2 regions of the Pseudomonas sp. BJa5 genome follow, and region 2 is predicted to be linked to the other one. Evidence: riboswitches for the same ligand, from Rfam matches in the RefSeq annotation. Region 2 holds a riboswitch; the other holds the start of a gene.
What was found. Region 2 has a riboswitch for cobalamin ahead of cobO (cob(I)yrinic acid a,c-diamide adenosyltransferase). Riboswitches for the same ligand answer to the same signal wherever they lie in the genome.

Region 1: it holds a riboswitch for cobalamin, as region 2 does, so the genes downstream of both, M2D63_RS19900 (CbtB domain-containing protein) here and cobO (cob(I)yrinic acid a,c-diamide adenosyltransferase) in region 2, are expected to answer to the same signal.

Annotation. Positions count from the first base shown of each region.
Region 1 is NZ_JALRNG020000037.1:14,384-21,740, forward strand. Features, by position in the region: gene cobN (cobaltochelatase subunit CobN) at 1-3,368, opposite strand, end outside; gene cobW (cobalamin biosynthesis protein CobW) at 3,372-4,439, opposite strand; cobalamin riboswitch at 4,535-4,733, opposite strand; cobalamin riboswitch at 4,793-5,019, shown strand; gene M2D63_RS19900 (CbtB domain-containing protein) at 5,117-5,302, shown strand; gene M2D63_RS19905 (CbtA family protein) at 5,313-6,005, shown strand; gene M2D63_RS19910 (cobalamin biosynthesis protein) at 6,011-6,412, shown strand; gene cobM (precorrin-4 C(11)-methyltransferase) at 6,440-7,186, shown strand; gene M2D63_RS19920 (DUF1272 domain-containing protein) at 7,253-7,357, shown strand, end outside.
Region 2 is NZ_JALRNG020000003.1:127,799-135,155, reverse strand. Features, by position in the region: gene M2D63_RS02855 (sorbosone dehydrogenase family protein) at 1-1,097, opposite strand, end outside; gene M2D63_RS02850 (hypothetical protein) at 1,176-1,754, opposite strand; cobalamin riboswitch at 1,904-2,128, shown strand; gene cobO (cob(I)yrinic acid a,c-diamide adenosyltransferase) at 2,294-2,905, shown strand; gene M2D63_RS02840 (cobyrinate a,c-diamide synthase) at 2,902-4,197, shown strand; gene bluB (5,6-dimethylbenzimidazole synthase) at 4,194-4,841, shown strand; gene cbiB (adenosylcobinamide-phosphate synthase CbiB) at 4,841-5,749, shown strand; gene cobD (threonine-phosphate decarboxylase CobD) at 5,742-6,734, shown strand; gene M2D63_RS02820 (cobyric acid synthase) at 6,731-7,357, shown strand, end outside.

The DNA of each region.
Region 1 (7,357 bases), on a different contig from region 2:
TGGTAGCTGGCCACGGCCTGGCCACCCAGGCTTTCCACCGCGGCCAGCATGCCGCCCTGGAACTGGTAGTAGTCGTTGGAATCGAGCAGGTCGTGCTCATGGTTGTCCTGGTTCTGGATCACCGCCTGCACCCGGGCCAGGCGCCGGGCGAAGTCGGCGCGTGCCGGGGTACCCTGGTCGGCCGTACCGTAGGCGTACCCGCCGTGGTTGAGGTAGACCTCGGCCAGGTCCTGGCGGTTGTGCCACAGGCGCCCGTCGATGGCGTTCTGCACACCGGCGCCATAGGCACCCGGCTTGGCGCCAAAAATCCGCCAGCCGGCCTGGCGTGCCGCCTGCTCGCCGCTCAGCCCCTGCTGCTCAAGCTCCGCCCGCTCGCTGCGCACCCGTGCCGCCAACGGGTTGAGGTCGTCGGGCTCGTCCAGCGCCGCCACCGCTTGCACGGCGGCGTCGAACAATTTGATCAGGTTGCCGAAGGCGTCGCGGAAGAACCCCGAGACCCTCAAGGTCACATCCACCCGTGGCCGGTCGAGCAGGCTCAGGGGCAGGATCTCGAAGTCATCGACCCGCTGGCTGCCGCTGGCCCACACCGGGCGCACGCCGAGCAAGGCCATGGCCTGGGCGATGTCGTCGCCGCCGGTGCGCATGGTCGCCGTGCCCCATACCGACAGGCCCAGCTGGCGCAGGTGATCGCCATGCTCCTGCAGGTGACGTTCGAGAATCAGGTTGGCCGAGGCGAAACCGATGCGCCAGGCGGTGGTGGTCGGCAGGTTGCGCACATCGACGGTATAGAAGTTGCGACCGGTCGGCAGCACGTCGAGACGACCGCGGCTCGGTGCACCGCTGGGACCCGCCGGCACGAAGCGGCCCTGCAAGGCGGCCAGCAATCCCTGCAGTTCGGCGGGACCGCAGGCGTCCAGCTGTGGCGCAACGGTGTCGACCAGGGCCTGCAACACGGCGCGCACCTCGGCCCAGGGCTCGTCCTGTGGAACCTGCGTCACACCGGCGAGGCTCTGTTCGATCAGCATCAACGCCAAGGCTTCGAGACGCTCGCGAGTGTCACCCGCGGTGCGCCACAGGTCGTTGCCAAGCCCCTGCAATTGCACCGGACGCGGCCCTTCCCAGGGCTGACCGAGGTCGCAATCGAGCGGATCGAAGCCCAGCGCCAAGGCCCTGGCCAGCGCCCGCAGCAGGCTGGCATTGGCACCGCGGCCATCGCCACGGGCGACCCGCAGCAAGGCCAGCAAGGTATCGCTGCGCAGGCGGCCGACCGGCGATTCGCCGAACACATGCAGGCCGTCACGGATCTGCGATTCCTTGAGGTCGCACAGGTAGGTGTCCAGGCGCGGCAGCCACACGGCGGCATCGTCCAGCTCGCCTTCGAGTTGCAGCTCACGGTCGATATGGTTGTTGCGCACCAGTTCAAGGATGTCACGTTGCAGCTCGGCGGCCCGGCGCGGGTCGAGCAACTGCGCCTCGTAGTACTCGTCGGCCAGCGCCTCCAGGTGACGCAGCGGGCCGTAGGTCTCGGCACGGGTCAACGGCGGCATCAGGTGATCGATGATCACCGCCTGGGTGCGGCGCTTGGCCTGGGCGCCCTCGCCCGGGTCGTTGACGATAAAGGGGTAGATGTTCGGCAGCGGCCCGAGCAAGGCATCGGGCCAGCAACGGTCGGACAGGCCGACACCCTTGCCCGGCAGCCACTCAAGGTTGCCGTGCTTGCCGACATGGATCAGCGCATCGGCGGCAAAGCCGTGGCGCAACCAGAAATAGAACGCCAGGTAACCGTGCGGCGGCACCAGGTCGGGGTCGTGGTACACCGCGCTCTGGTCCAGCTGGTAGCCCCGCGCCGGCTGGATACCGACGAAGGTCAGGCCGAAGCGCAGGCCGGCGACCATCATCCGGCCATTGCGGAACATCGGGTCCTGCTGCGGCTCGCCCCAGCGCTCGCGCACGGCGTCCTGGTTGGCCTGGGGCAAGGCGGCGAAAGCGGCCAGGTAGTCGTCCAGGGCCATGCTTTGCAGGCAGGGTCGCTGGTCGAGGCTGTCCAGGTCGTTGCTGACCCCGCCCAGCAGCGCCTGGATCAGCGCCGTGCCGCTGTCGGGCAGCTCGGCCAGCGGGTAGCCCTGGGCCTTGAGGGCGCGCAGGATGTTCAGCGCCGCTGCCGGGGTGTCCAGCCCCACGCCGTTGCCGATGCGCCCGTCGCGGGTCGGGTAGTTGGCCAGCACCAGGGCCACGCGCTTGTCACGGTTGGGCAACTGCGCCAATGCACACCAGCGCCGGGCCAGTTCGGCGACAAAGTCCATGCGTTCGGCATGGGGCCGGTAGCAGACCACGTCCGACTGGCTGCGTTCGCTGCGCCAGGCCAGGTCCTTGAAGCTGATCGGCCGGGTGATGATGCGCCCGTCCAGCTCCGGCAAAACGATATGCATCGCCAGGTCGCGAGCGCCCAGGCCCTGCTCGCTGGCCTGCCAGCCCGGCTCGTTATCCTGGGCGCAGATCGCCTGCAGCACCGGAATATCCCGGCGAAACGGTCGCAGGTGCGGCTGCTCCGGGCTGGACTGGGCAAAGCCCGTGGTGTTGATGATCAGCGCAGCGTCGACCTCGTCCAGCCAGGCTTCGACCTGGGCCAGGCAGCCGGCCTCCTTGAGGCTGGCCACGGCAATCGGCAAGGGGTTGAGCCCGGCCCGTTGCAAGCGTTGGCAAAACGTATCGATAAAAGCGGTGTTGGCCGCCTGCAGGTGCGAGCGGTAGAACAGGATGGGTACCACCGGCTGTTCGACCTGCCACTGGCCGAACCAGTCCTGCAATTCGGCAGCGGCCCTTTCAGGGTGGTACACCGCCGTACGCGGTAGTTGCTGCGGTTCAGCCCAAGGGTAGTCGCGCCCGAGCCAGAGGCTGGCCAGGCAGTTGAACAGGTTCAGGGCGTTGGCCTTGCCGCCCTGGCGCAAAAAGTGCCAGAGCCGTTCGGCCTGTTCGGCCGGCACGTTGCCTAGGCCGGTCAGTTCCGGGTCCGGGTGATCGTCACCAGGTACCAGGATCAATTTGACGCCACGGTTCGCCAGCTCCAGTAGCTGCTCGACACCGTAGCGCCAGTAGCCGACCCCGCCATGCAACGACACCAGGATGACCTTGGCATGGCGCAGCACCTCGTCGATATAGAGGTCGACCGAGGCGTGGTTCTGCACCTGCATGGGGTTGGCCAGGCGCAGGCTGGGATAATCCTCGGGCAACTGCCGGGCAGTTTCGGCCAGCAGTGCCAGGTGCGAGTCACCGCTGCAGAGGATTACCAGCTCGGCCGGGGTCTGGCCGAGGTCGGCAATGCTGTCGTCCGGTACGAAACCACCGGGCTGGGTCCGCAGCAGGTGCATGGATCAGGCGCCCAGGGCGGCGCGCAGGCTCGCCTCCAGGTGCGCGGCATCCAGTTCCTGGCCGATCAGCACCAGGCGTGTGGTGCGCGGTTCTTCACTGCGCCAGGCGCGGTCGAAATGCTTGTCGAAACGGGTGCCCACGCCCTGGATCAGCAGGCGCATCGGCTTGCCGGGCACGGCGGCAAAGCCCTTGACCCGCAGGATGCCGTGCTGCACCACCAGTTGGGTCAGGGCATCGAGCAGCAGGCTTTCGTCGGCTTCAGGCAATTCGATGGAGATCGAGTCGAAGGCGTCGTGGTCATGATCGTCATGATCGTCGCCGTCATGATGGGAATCGTGGTGGGTACGGCGGCCATCGATGTGCACTTCGGACTCGGCGCCCAGGCCCAGCAGCACATCCAGTGGCAGGCGGCCGTTGCTCGCTTCGATCACCTTGACCGCTGGCGGCAGCTCTTCCTGTACCTCGGCGCGGACCTTGGCCAGGTCGGCGGCGGCGATCAGGTCGGCCTTGTTCAGCACCACCAGGTCGGCGCTGGCCAACTGGTCGGCGAACAGCTCGTGCAGTGGCGACTCGTGGTCCAGGTTCGGATCGAGCTTGCGCTGGGCATCGACCTGGTCCGGGTAGGCGGCGAAGGTGCCAGCGGCCACGGCCGGGCTGTCGACCACGGTGATCACCGCATCGACGGTGCAGGCATTGCGGATTTCCGGCCACTGGAAGGCCTGGACCAAAGGCTTTGGCAGGGCCAGGCCACTGGTTTCGATGAGGATGTGGTCCAGGTCGCCGCGACGGGCCACCAGCTCGCGCATCACCGGGAAGAACTCTTCCTGCACGGTGCAGCACAGGCAACCGTTGGCCAGTTCATAGACGCGGCCGCTGGCCTCTTCCTCGGTGCAGCCGATGCTGCACTGCTTGAGGATCTCGCCATCGATGCCCAGCTCGCCGAACTCGTTGACGATCACCGCGATGCGCCGCCCCTGGGCGTTGTCGAGCATGTGCCGCAGCAGCGTGGTCTTGCCCGAGCCGAGAAAGCCGGTAACGATGGTGACAGGGAGTTTGGCCAGTGTTTTCATGTCGATGCCCTTGGCAGGATGGCGGGCATGCGCGACGAGAGCCGCAGGTACCTTGACCTGGGCGCGTTCGCCACCGGATCACCCCGCCCGGTTTAATGTCGGAAACTGTTCGAGGCAGGTCTCCTGGCTTGCACTGCACCGGCCGACGAGCCAGTCGAACGACGCCTTCCCGCAGTGATGCAGTGGCTGTGTCGAACGCTTCAATGCTTACAGTTGCGGGGGCAGCCGCGGCTTGTACCGCGTTCCCGTCTTAGCTTCGGTCGCTGCCGAAGAACCTCGAAGCGGCTAGGCTACGCAGTGCCCGGTGAGTGGTCAACTGCTGTCACGATTGACGCCCGGCCGCCCCCGTGATTTGCTATGCCATTCGTTTGGGTGCCCTTGACTGGGTGAAACGGGAAACCGGTGCGTCAGCGCATGTGATCGACATGCCCGACAAGTCCGGTGCTGCCCCCGCAACGGTAAGCGAGAAAAGCGTCAGAACCACTGTGCCTGTAGTCCGGCATGGGAAGGTGACGCCAGTGGCAAGGCTATCAGCCTGCCCTCGCCAGCCCGGAGACCGGCCCAATACCGATTCTGACAAACCCGCGGTGGGCGGGCGCTGTTGAACCCTTGGACGGTCCTCGTGCAGGGGCTCGTTGCGCTTGCCTGTTGCCCGACAACACCCAGAGGAAAGCGCCATGCGTACCAGCACCGCCAGTCATTCCGCCGTTACCCCGTCCAGCCTCAGCCAGCGCCTGCTGGTCGCCGTCGGCGCCTCGCTGCTGGGCCTGTGCCTGGTGTACTTCGCCGGCTTTTCGCATATCGAAGCGGTGCACAATGCCGCCCACGACACCCGCCACAGCGCTGCCTTCCCTTGCCACTGAGTAGCTGTCGATGATCAAGCGTATCGCTCGCACCGCAGGTTTTGCCGGCCTGCTGGCCGCCCTGCTGCTGACCCTGCTGCAAAGCTTCTGGGTCGCGCCGCTGATTCTTGAGGCGGAAACCTATGAAAGCGCGGCACCGGCGGTCGAAGCCCACGCGCACGCGCCCGGGGTGGCGGCCGACCATCACCACGACAGCGAAGCCTGGGCACCGGAAGATGGCTGGCAGCGCGTACTGTCGACCACCGGTGGCAACCTGGTGGTGGCCGTCGGTTTTGCCCTGATCCTGGCCGCGCTCTACACCCTGCGCGCGCCGAAGACCGTGCTCAGCGGTGCGCTCTGGGGCCTGGGCGGCTTTGCCGTGTTCTGCCTGGCGCCAACCCTGGGCCTGCCGCCCGAGCTGCCGGGCACCGCTGCCGCCGACCTGGCCCAGCGTCAGACCTGGTGGGTGGGCACCGCTGCTGCCACCGCCGCGGGACTGGCACTGATCGCGTTTGCCCACAACTGGCTGTTCAAGATCGTGGGTGCGGTACTGCTGGTCATCCCTCACGTGATCGGCGCACCGCAGCCTGAAGTGCATGAGATGCTTGCCCCCCAAGCCCTGGAAACCGAGTTCAAGGTCGCCTCGCTGCTGACCAACGCCGCGTTCTGGCTGGCCCTGGGCCTGCTCAGCGCCTGGCTCTACCGTCGTTCGAGCCAGGCCTGATCGCCATGCCGCTGTACGTCGGCCTGGGGTGCCGACGGGGTTGCCCGGCCGAAACGCTGGGCGACCTGCTGGAGCAGACCCTCAAGGCCCACGGCTTGCACCTGGACGCCGTCGCGGGCCTGGCCAGCATCGACCTCAAGCAGGATGAGCCCGGGCTGCAGCAACTGGCCCGGCGCCTCAAGCTGCCTTTATTATTCTTCAGCGCCGCGCAACTGGCGCCCTTCGAGCCTCGCCTGAGCCATCGCTCGCAGGTGGCCTACCAGCACAGCGGTTGCTACGGCGTTGCCGAAAGCGCGGCGCTGGCCCTGGCCGAGCACCTGGCGGGCAAGGCACAGCTGCGCGTGACCCGCACCCTGCTGGCCGACGCCAGCCTGGCCATCGCCACAACCCCAGGCGTTGGCGGATAATCCGCACTTTCTTCCCAAGGACCTCCCATGACCGTCTATTTCATCGGTGCCGGCCCCGGCGATCCCGAGCTGATCACCGTCAAGGGCCAGCGCCTGATCCATCGCTGCCCGGTGATCATCTATGCCGGCTCCCTGGTGCCGGCCGCCGTGCTCGAAGGGCACAGCGCGCAGACGGTCATCAACAGCGCCGAACTGCACCTGGCGCAGATCATCGAGGCGATCAAGGACGCCCACGACCAGGGCCTGGACGTGGCCCGGGTGCACAGCGGCGACCCGAGCCTGTACGGCGCCATCGGCGAACAGATCCGCTACCTGCGCGAGCTGGGCATTCCCTACCAGATCGTCCCCGGCGTCACCGCGGTGGCGGCCAGCGCCGCCCTGCTCGGCTGCGAGCTGACCCTGCCGGACATCGCCCAGACCGTGATCCTCACCCGCTATGGCGACAAGTCACCGATGCCCGCCGGCGAGCAACTGGCGGACCTGGCCCGCCATGGCTGCACCCTGGCGATTCACCTGGGGGTCAAGCACCTGCACAAGATCGTCGAGCAGCTGCGCCCGCACTATGGCGGCGACTGCCCGATCGCCGTGGTGCACCGCGCCACCTGGCCGGACCAGGACTGGGTGCTGGACACCCTGGACGGGATTGTCCAGCAGGTGGAGGCCAAGGGATTCCGGCGTACGGCGCTGATCCTGGTCGGGCGGGTGCTGGCCAGCGACAGCTTTTCCGAGTCGGCGCTGTACCGCGCCAGCCATGCCCACCTCTATCGTCCCTGAGGGTATTGTCGCGGGGCCGGGCCGGTAGCACACTGGCGGTTCCGCCCACCTTCAGAGGACCTGATCATGCTCGAACTGCGCCCCAACTGTGAATGCTGTGGCCGCGACCTGCCCGGTGACAGCCAGGAGGCTTTGATCTGCTCGTTCGAATGCACCTTCTGTGTTGATTGC
Region 2 (7,357 bases):
GAGCCGTGCTGGCCGATGAATGCGCCTTGCTCGAACGGCGGCGGTAGTACGCCGGGCTCGGCGAAGGTCAGGCCCAGTGAGGCGGTGTGCGGGCCTACGGCGTAGTCCGGGGCAATGGCCGAGGCCACCTGTTGCGGATCCTGTGGATTGACCCGCTGGTCGACGTTCTGGCCATAGTAGCTGTATGGCCAGCCATAAAAACCGCCGTCCTTGACCGAGGTGATGTAGTCGGGCACCAGGTCGCTGCCGATCTCATCGCGCTCGTTGACCGCCGTCCACAGGTGTCCGGTGTGTGGCTCCCAGGCCATGCCGTTGGGGTTGCGCAGGCCCGAGGCGAAAATGCGCGTTTGACCGCTGGCCGGGTCGATTTCCCAAATCGCGGCGCGGCCTTTTTCCTGCGCCATGCCGTGTTCGCCGACATTGCTGTTGGAGCCCACTGTCACGTAGAGCTTCTTGCCGTCGCGGCTGGCGATCACGTTCTTGGTCCAGTGGTGATTCAGCCGCCCACCGGGCAGCTCGGCTACCAGTGTGCCAGGGCCCGTGATCGCCATGCTGCCGGGCTCATAGTGAAAGCGCAGCAAGCGATCGGTATCGGCCACGTAGAAGTCGTTGCCCACCAGGGCCATGCCGAAGGGTGAGTTGAGGTTGTCGATGAAAGTGGTGCGGATTTCGGCCACGCCATCCCGGTCGCTGTCGCGCAACAGGCTGATGCGGTTGGGGCTGGGCACGGCGGCGCCAGCACGGCCCATGGCCTTTTTCATCACCCAGCCCCGTATTCCCTTGTTGTCGTCAGGCTTGGGCGGGGCGTTGGTTTCAGCCACCAGTACGTCGCCATTGGGCAGTACGTACAGCCAGCGCGGGTGATCCAGCCCTTCGGCGAAGGCCGCCACCCGGGTGCCGGGTGCCGTCGAAGGCCTGGCGCCCCGGGGCCAGCCCACCGCCGGGGCGATGTTGACGGTTGGAATCAGGGTCTTGTTCGGCTCGGGGAGTTGGGGGGACGGACCGTACCCGTCACTGACCTGCAGGCGGGCGGTTTCGCCGCAGCCGCTCAATCCAGCGCTCATTGCCAGCAGCAGCGCTATCGGAGTCTTGCCCATTGTGGTGACCTCACGAAGTTGGCCTCTTTGGCAGTAGAGGACGGCCGCGTTCGCGAGGTTCCCTTGGTGGCGGGCGGATCAGGCCTGCTTGAGCAGCAGGGCGACCCCGGGGTGATACTGCCCGGCTTCGTTGTGCAACTTGCGATAGGCGTACGGAAAGTACCAGGCAATGGCACAGGCGGTGTGCTTGTGCAGGTCGTCGACCAGGTCCTGGAGTTCTTCGGGGCTGGCGTGTTGGCCGGCTTTCCAGGGGCTGGCGAAGAGGGCGGCGACTTTCAGCTGGCTTGGTGCTGCGACCTGGCGGGCGGCTTGTACGGTTTCGGCCAGGGCATTGGCCAGGTCAAGCCGGGCGATCCGTGGCCAGCGCTGGCTGGCCTGCAGGTAGGCGGCTTCTTCGCGGCTGGCGATATACAGGTCGCAACGACCGTCGCGATCACCGTCTTCGCGCTGCTTCTTGCTCTGGTGCTGCGCCAAGGTCACCAACTCGGCTTGCCAGGCCGCCGCTGACAGCAAACCGAGGTTGGCCTGGGCGCCGTGCCAGTAGGCGGCTTCGCCATCGCCCAGCACCTGGTTGAATCGATCGATGCATTCGACCCAGCGTTCCAGCACCGGACGCAGGAATTCCAGGCGTGTGTTGTTGATGATCAGGCCTTGCATGCTGCTCTCTCCTTTATCATTGTGATCGAGTACAGCCAGTTTATGGCTATTTGATATCACTGAAATCAGGGTGACACAAGATGACAAGGTCGCCATTGATCCAGGCCGGTAGGGCGCCTTTCATTGACGCTCCCGGTGCAACCCTCTAACCTTCGCGACTTGTTTCAGGTGCTCTGTGGGCTGTGGCCTGGCAGGGTGAAACAGGGAAGCCGGTGGGCGCGCAAAGGCGCGCGAATCCGGCGCTGCCCCCGCAACGGTAGGTGAGTCAAGGCCGCGCATGGCCACTGGGTGCCCGCACCCGGGAAGGCGCGCGACCCGGGTGTTCATGGCCCCGCTCACAAGCCCGGAGACCGGCCTGTCACAGTCAACGGCATCACGGAGGGTGATGCGCGGTTTCTTCGGCTTCGTGCCGCAGCCCTGCGCGTTTCTCCGTCTGCCTTATCCATTCATCTGTTGCCCATCCTTCGCCGCGAAACCTGTGCAGCCCCGTGCTGCTACGCTCGTTGCGGTTGGCCGACAGTGGTTTGCGGAGAACTTCGATGACTGAATCCACCGAGCGTGACGAACGCCACCTGGCCCGTATGCAGCGCAAGAAGGCGGTAATCGACGAGCGTATCGCCAACGCCCCCAACGAGTGCGGCCTGCTGCTGGTGCTCAGCGGCAATGGCAAGGGCAAGAGCAGCTCGGCCTTCGGCATGCTGGCGCGGGCCATGGGCCACGGCATGCAGTGCGGCGTGGTGCAGTTCATCAAGGGCCGCAACAGCACCGGTGAAGAGCTGTTCTTCCGCCGCTTTCCCGAGCAGGTGCGCTATCACGTGATGGGCGAGGGCTTCACCTGGGAAACCCAGGACCGCCAGCGCGACATCGCCGCCGCCGAAGCCGCCTGGGCCGTGTCCCGGCAGATGCTGCAGGACCCGAGCATCGCCTTCGTGGTGCTCGATGAGCTGAACATCGCCCTCAAGCACGGCTACCTCGACCTCGACCAGGTACTCAGCGACCTGCAGGCGCGCCCGCCGATGCAGCATGTGATCGTCACCGGTCGCGGGGCCAAGGACGAGATGATCGAACTGGCCGACACCGTCACCGAGATGGGCATGATCAAGCACGCCTTCCAGGCCGGCATCCGTGCCCAGAAGGGCGTCGAACTATGAGTCTGACCCGGCACTGCCCGGCGGTCCTGATCGCCGCGCCGGCATCGGGGCAGGGCAAGACCACGGTGACCGCCGCCCTGGCACGCCTGCACCGTAACCAGGGGCGCAAGGTGCGGGTGTTCAAGTGTGGCCCGGATTTCCTCGACCCGATGATTCTCGAGCGGGCCAGCGGCGCGCCGGTGTACCAGCTGGATCTGTGGATGGTCGGTGAACAGGAAAGCCGGCGTCTGTTGTGGGAAGCAGCAGGCGAGGCCGACCTGATTCTGATCGAAGGGGTCATGGGCCTGTTCGACGGCACGCCGTCGAGCGCCGACCTGGCGCGTCACTTCGGCGTGCCGGTGCTGGCGGTGATCGACGGCACGGCCATGGCCCAGACCTTCGGCGCCCTGGCCCTGGGCCTGGCGCGCTACCAGCCCGACCTGCCGTTCGCCGGGGTGCTGGCCAACCGCGTCGGCACCCTGCGTCATGCCCAGTTGCTCGAAGGCAGCCTGACCGAGGGCCTGCGCTGGTATGGCGGCCTGTCGCGGGAAACCGGCATCGAACTGCCGAGCCGCCACCTGGGCCTGGTCCAGGCCAGTGAGCTCAATGACCTGGACCTGCGCCTGGACGCTGCTGCCGAGGCCCTGGGAGCCAGTTGCGAATCGTCGTTGCCGCCACCGGTGGCGTTCGCGGCGCCGAGCGAGTTGAACATCGAGCCGTTGCTCGAAGGCGTCACCATTGCAGTGGCCCGGGATGAAGCCTTTGCCTTCACCTATGGCGCCAACCTCGACCTGCTGCGGGCCATGGGCGCTGAGCTGGCGTTCTTCTCGCCGCTGCGTGACGCCTGCCTGCCAGAGGCGGACAGCCTGTACCTGCCGGGCGGATATCCGGAGCTGCACCATCAGGCGCTGGCCGCCAATGCGCCGATGCTCGGCGCCATTCGCGCCCACCACCAGGCGGGCAAGCCCGTGCTCGCCGAATGTGGTGGCATGCTCTACCTGCTCGATGCCCTGACCGATGTGGCCGGCGAGCGTGCCGAACTGCTGGGCCTGCTGCAGGGCGAAGCGGTGATGCAGAAGCGCCTGGCTGCCCTGGCCCTGCAGGCGGTGGAGCTGCCCGAGGGCAACCTGCGCGGGCACACCTATCACCACTCCCTGACCAGCACCGCGCTGGAGCCGATCGCTCGTGGCCAGAGCCCCAATGGCGGCCGCGGCGCCGAAGCGGTCTATCGCTGCGGGCGGCTGACCGCGTCCTACGTGCATTTCTATTTCGCCTCCAACCCCCGGGCGGCGGCGGCGCTGTTGGCACCATGAGCGACCAGGCCTTTACCGATGCCGAGCGCGCGGCGGTGTATCGCGCGATTGGCGAGCGCCGCGACATGCGCCATTTCATCCCGGGTGAAGTGGCGCCCGAGCTGCTCGCACGCCTGCTGCAAGCCGCGCATCAGGCGCCCAGCGTCGGCCTGATGCAGCCCTGGCGCTTTATCCGGATTACCGACCGCAGCCTGCGCCAGCGTATCCAGCGCCTGGTGGAGGAGGAGCGGGTGCGCACCGCCCAAGCGCTGGGCGAGCGTTCCGACGAATTCATGCAGCTCAAGGTCGAAGGCATCAACGACTGCGCCGAATTGCTGGTGGCGGCGTTGATGGATGACCGCGAGAAACACATTTTCGGTCGCAGGACCCTGCCGGAAATGGACCTGGCGTCGCTGTCGTGCGCCATCCAGAACCTCTGGCTGGCCGCCCGCGCCGAAGGGCTGGGCATGGGCTGGGTGTCGCTGTTCGAGCCGGCGGCACTGGCCGCGCTGCTGGGTATGCCGGCAGGTGCCAAGCCACTGGCGATCCTCTGCCTGGGACCGGTCCAGGCGTTCTACCCGGCACCGATGCTGGCCCTCGAAGGCTGGGCGACGGTGCGGCCCTTGAGTGACATGCTGTTCGAAAACCAGTGGGGAGAGTCTTGATGAGTGTGGCGTTGCTGAGTGTTGCCGGCGTGGCGCTGGATGCGCTGTGGGGGGAGCCCGAGCGTCGGCATCCACTGGTGGCGTTCGGTCGCCTGGCCGGGCGTCTGGAGCAGCGTTTCAATGCCGGGGGGCGCGGTTGGCGCAGCCATGGCGTCACCGCCTGGTTCCTGGCGGTAATCCCCTTGACCCTGCTGATTACCGTGCTGTCCTGGCTGCCCTATATCGGTTGGCTGGTGGAGGTGCTGGCGCTGTACTGCGCCCTGGGCCTGCGCAGCCTGGGTGAACACGTGATCCCGGTGGCCAGCGCCTTGCGCAGCGGTGACCTGGAGCAGGCACGTCAGCGCGTCAGCTACCTGGTCAGCCGCGAAACCCGCGAACTGGACGAAACCGCCGTGGCCCGGGCTGCAACCGAATCGGTGCTGGAAAACGGCAGCGATGCGGTGTTCGCCGCCTTGTTCTGGTTTATCGTCGCCGGTGCGCCGGGGGTGGTGCTCTATCGCCTGAGCAACACCCTGGACGCCATGTGGGGCTATCGCAACGAGCGCTTCGAGCGCTTCGGCTGGGCGGCGGCACGCATCGACGATGTGCTCAACTACATTCCGGCACGGCTGGTGGCCCTGACCTACGCCGTGCTCGGCAAGACCCGCCTGGCCCTGAGCTGCTGGCGTCGCCAGGCGCCCTTGTGGGACAGTCCCAACGCCGGCCCGGTAATGGCGGCCGGGGCGGGGGCGCTGGGGGTGGAGCTGGGCGGACCTGCGGTCTATCACGGCGAACTGCACGAGCGCACGCGCCTGGGCGAAGGCCCGGCGGCTGACGCCGACGCCATCGAGCGCGGCTGGCGTCTGGTGTGCAAGGGGGTCTGGTTGTGGCTGCTGTTGTTGTGCCTGGGAGCGGAACTCTATGCTTGAACACGGCGGGCGCCTGCAGCGCGCCATCCAGCACTACGGCATTGCCCGGGAAGACTGGCTGGACCTGTCCAGTGGCATCGCCCCCTGGTCCTATGCCATTCCCGAGATTCCCTTGCGTGCCTGGGCGCGCCTGCCGGAAACCGATGACGGCCTGGAACAGGCGGCGAGCGCCTATTACGGCGCCGAATCACTGCTGCCGGTCGCCGGCTCCCAGGCGGCGATCCAGGCCTTGCCGCAGCTGCGTGGCCGGAGCAAAGTCGGGGTGTTGTCGCCGTGCTATGCCGAGCATGCCGAGGGCTGGCGGCGCGCCGGTCATGAACTGATAGAGCTTCGGGAAGACCAGGTCGAGCAGCAGCTCGACAGCCTCGATGTGCTGGTGGTGGTCAACCCGAACAACCCCACTGGCCGGCTGGTGCCCGCCGAACAGCTGCTGGACTGGCATGCCCGCCTGGCGTCTCGTGGCGGCTGGCTGCTGGTCGATGAAGCCTTCATGGACAACACCCCGCAGCACAGCATCGCCGCGCACGCCGATCGCCCCGGGCTGATCGTGCTGCGTTCGTTCGGCAAGTTCTTCGGCCTGGCCGGTGTGCGCCTGGGCTTTGCCCTGGCCGAACGCGCCTTGTTGTTACAGCTCGCCGAACTGCTGGGCCCCTGGACCGTCAGCGGCCCGACCCGCATTCTCGGCCAGGCCTGCCTGCTCGACACCGCCGCGCACCAGCAGCAGATCATCCGCTGCACCGAGGCCAGCCAGCGCCTGGCGCGCGTGCTCGGTGCTGCCGGCTTTGCCCCAACCGGAGGCTGTGACCTGTTCCAGTACCTGGTCAGCGACCAGGCGCTGCGGCTGCATGAGTTCATGGCCCGGCGCGGCATCCTCCTGCGCCTGTTCACAGCGCCATTGAGCCTGCGCTTCGGCCTGCCGGCCAGCGACCAGGATTTCCAGCGCCTGGAGCAGGCCTTCAACGATTATCGCAAGGAACACCCATGAGTACCCTGATGGTGCAGGGCACCACCTCCGATGCCGGCAAGAGCACCCTGGTCACCGCCCTGTGCCGCTGGCTGCTGCGCCAGGGCGTGGCGGTGGTGCCGTTCAAGCCGCAGAACATGGCGCTCAACAGCGCGGTGACCGCCGACGGCGGCGAGATCGGCCGGGCCCAGGCGGTCCAGGCCCAGGCGGCGGGGCTTGCGCCGCACACCGACATGAACCCGGTGCTGCTCAAGCCCAACAGCGACACCGGCGCCCAGGTGATCGTCCACGGCCGCGCGGTCACCAGCATGAATGCGGTGGCGTACCACGACTACAAGACCATCGCCATGCAGGCGGTGATGGCCTCCCACCAGCGCTTGAGCGCCGCGTATCCTGTGGTGATGGTCGAAGGGGCCGGCTCGCCGGCCGAGATCAACCTGCGTGCCGGCGATATCGCCAACATGGGCTTTGCCGAAGCGGTGGATTGCCCGGTGATCCTGATCGCCGATATCAACCGGGGCGGCGTCTTCGCCCACCTGGTGGGCACCCTGGAGTTGCTGTCGCCCAGCGAGCAGGCGCGGGTCAAAGGCTTTGTCATCAACCGTTTTCGCGGTGACATCGCCTTGCTGCAGCCGGGCCTGGAC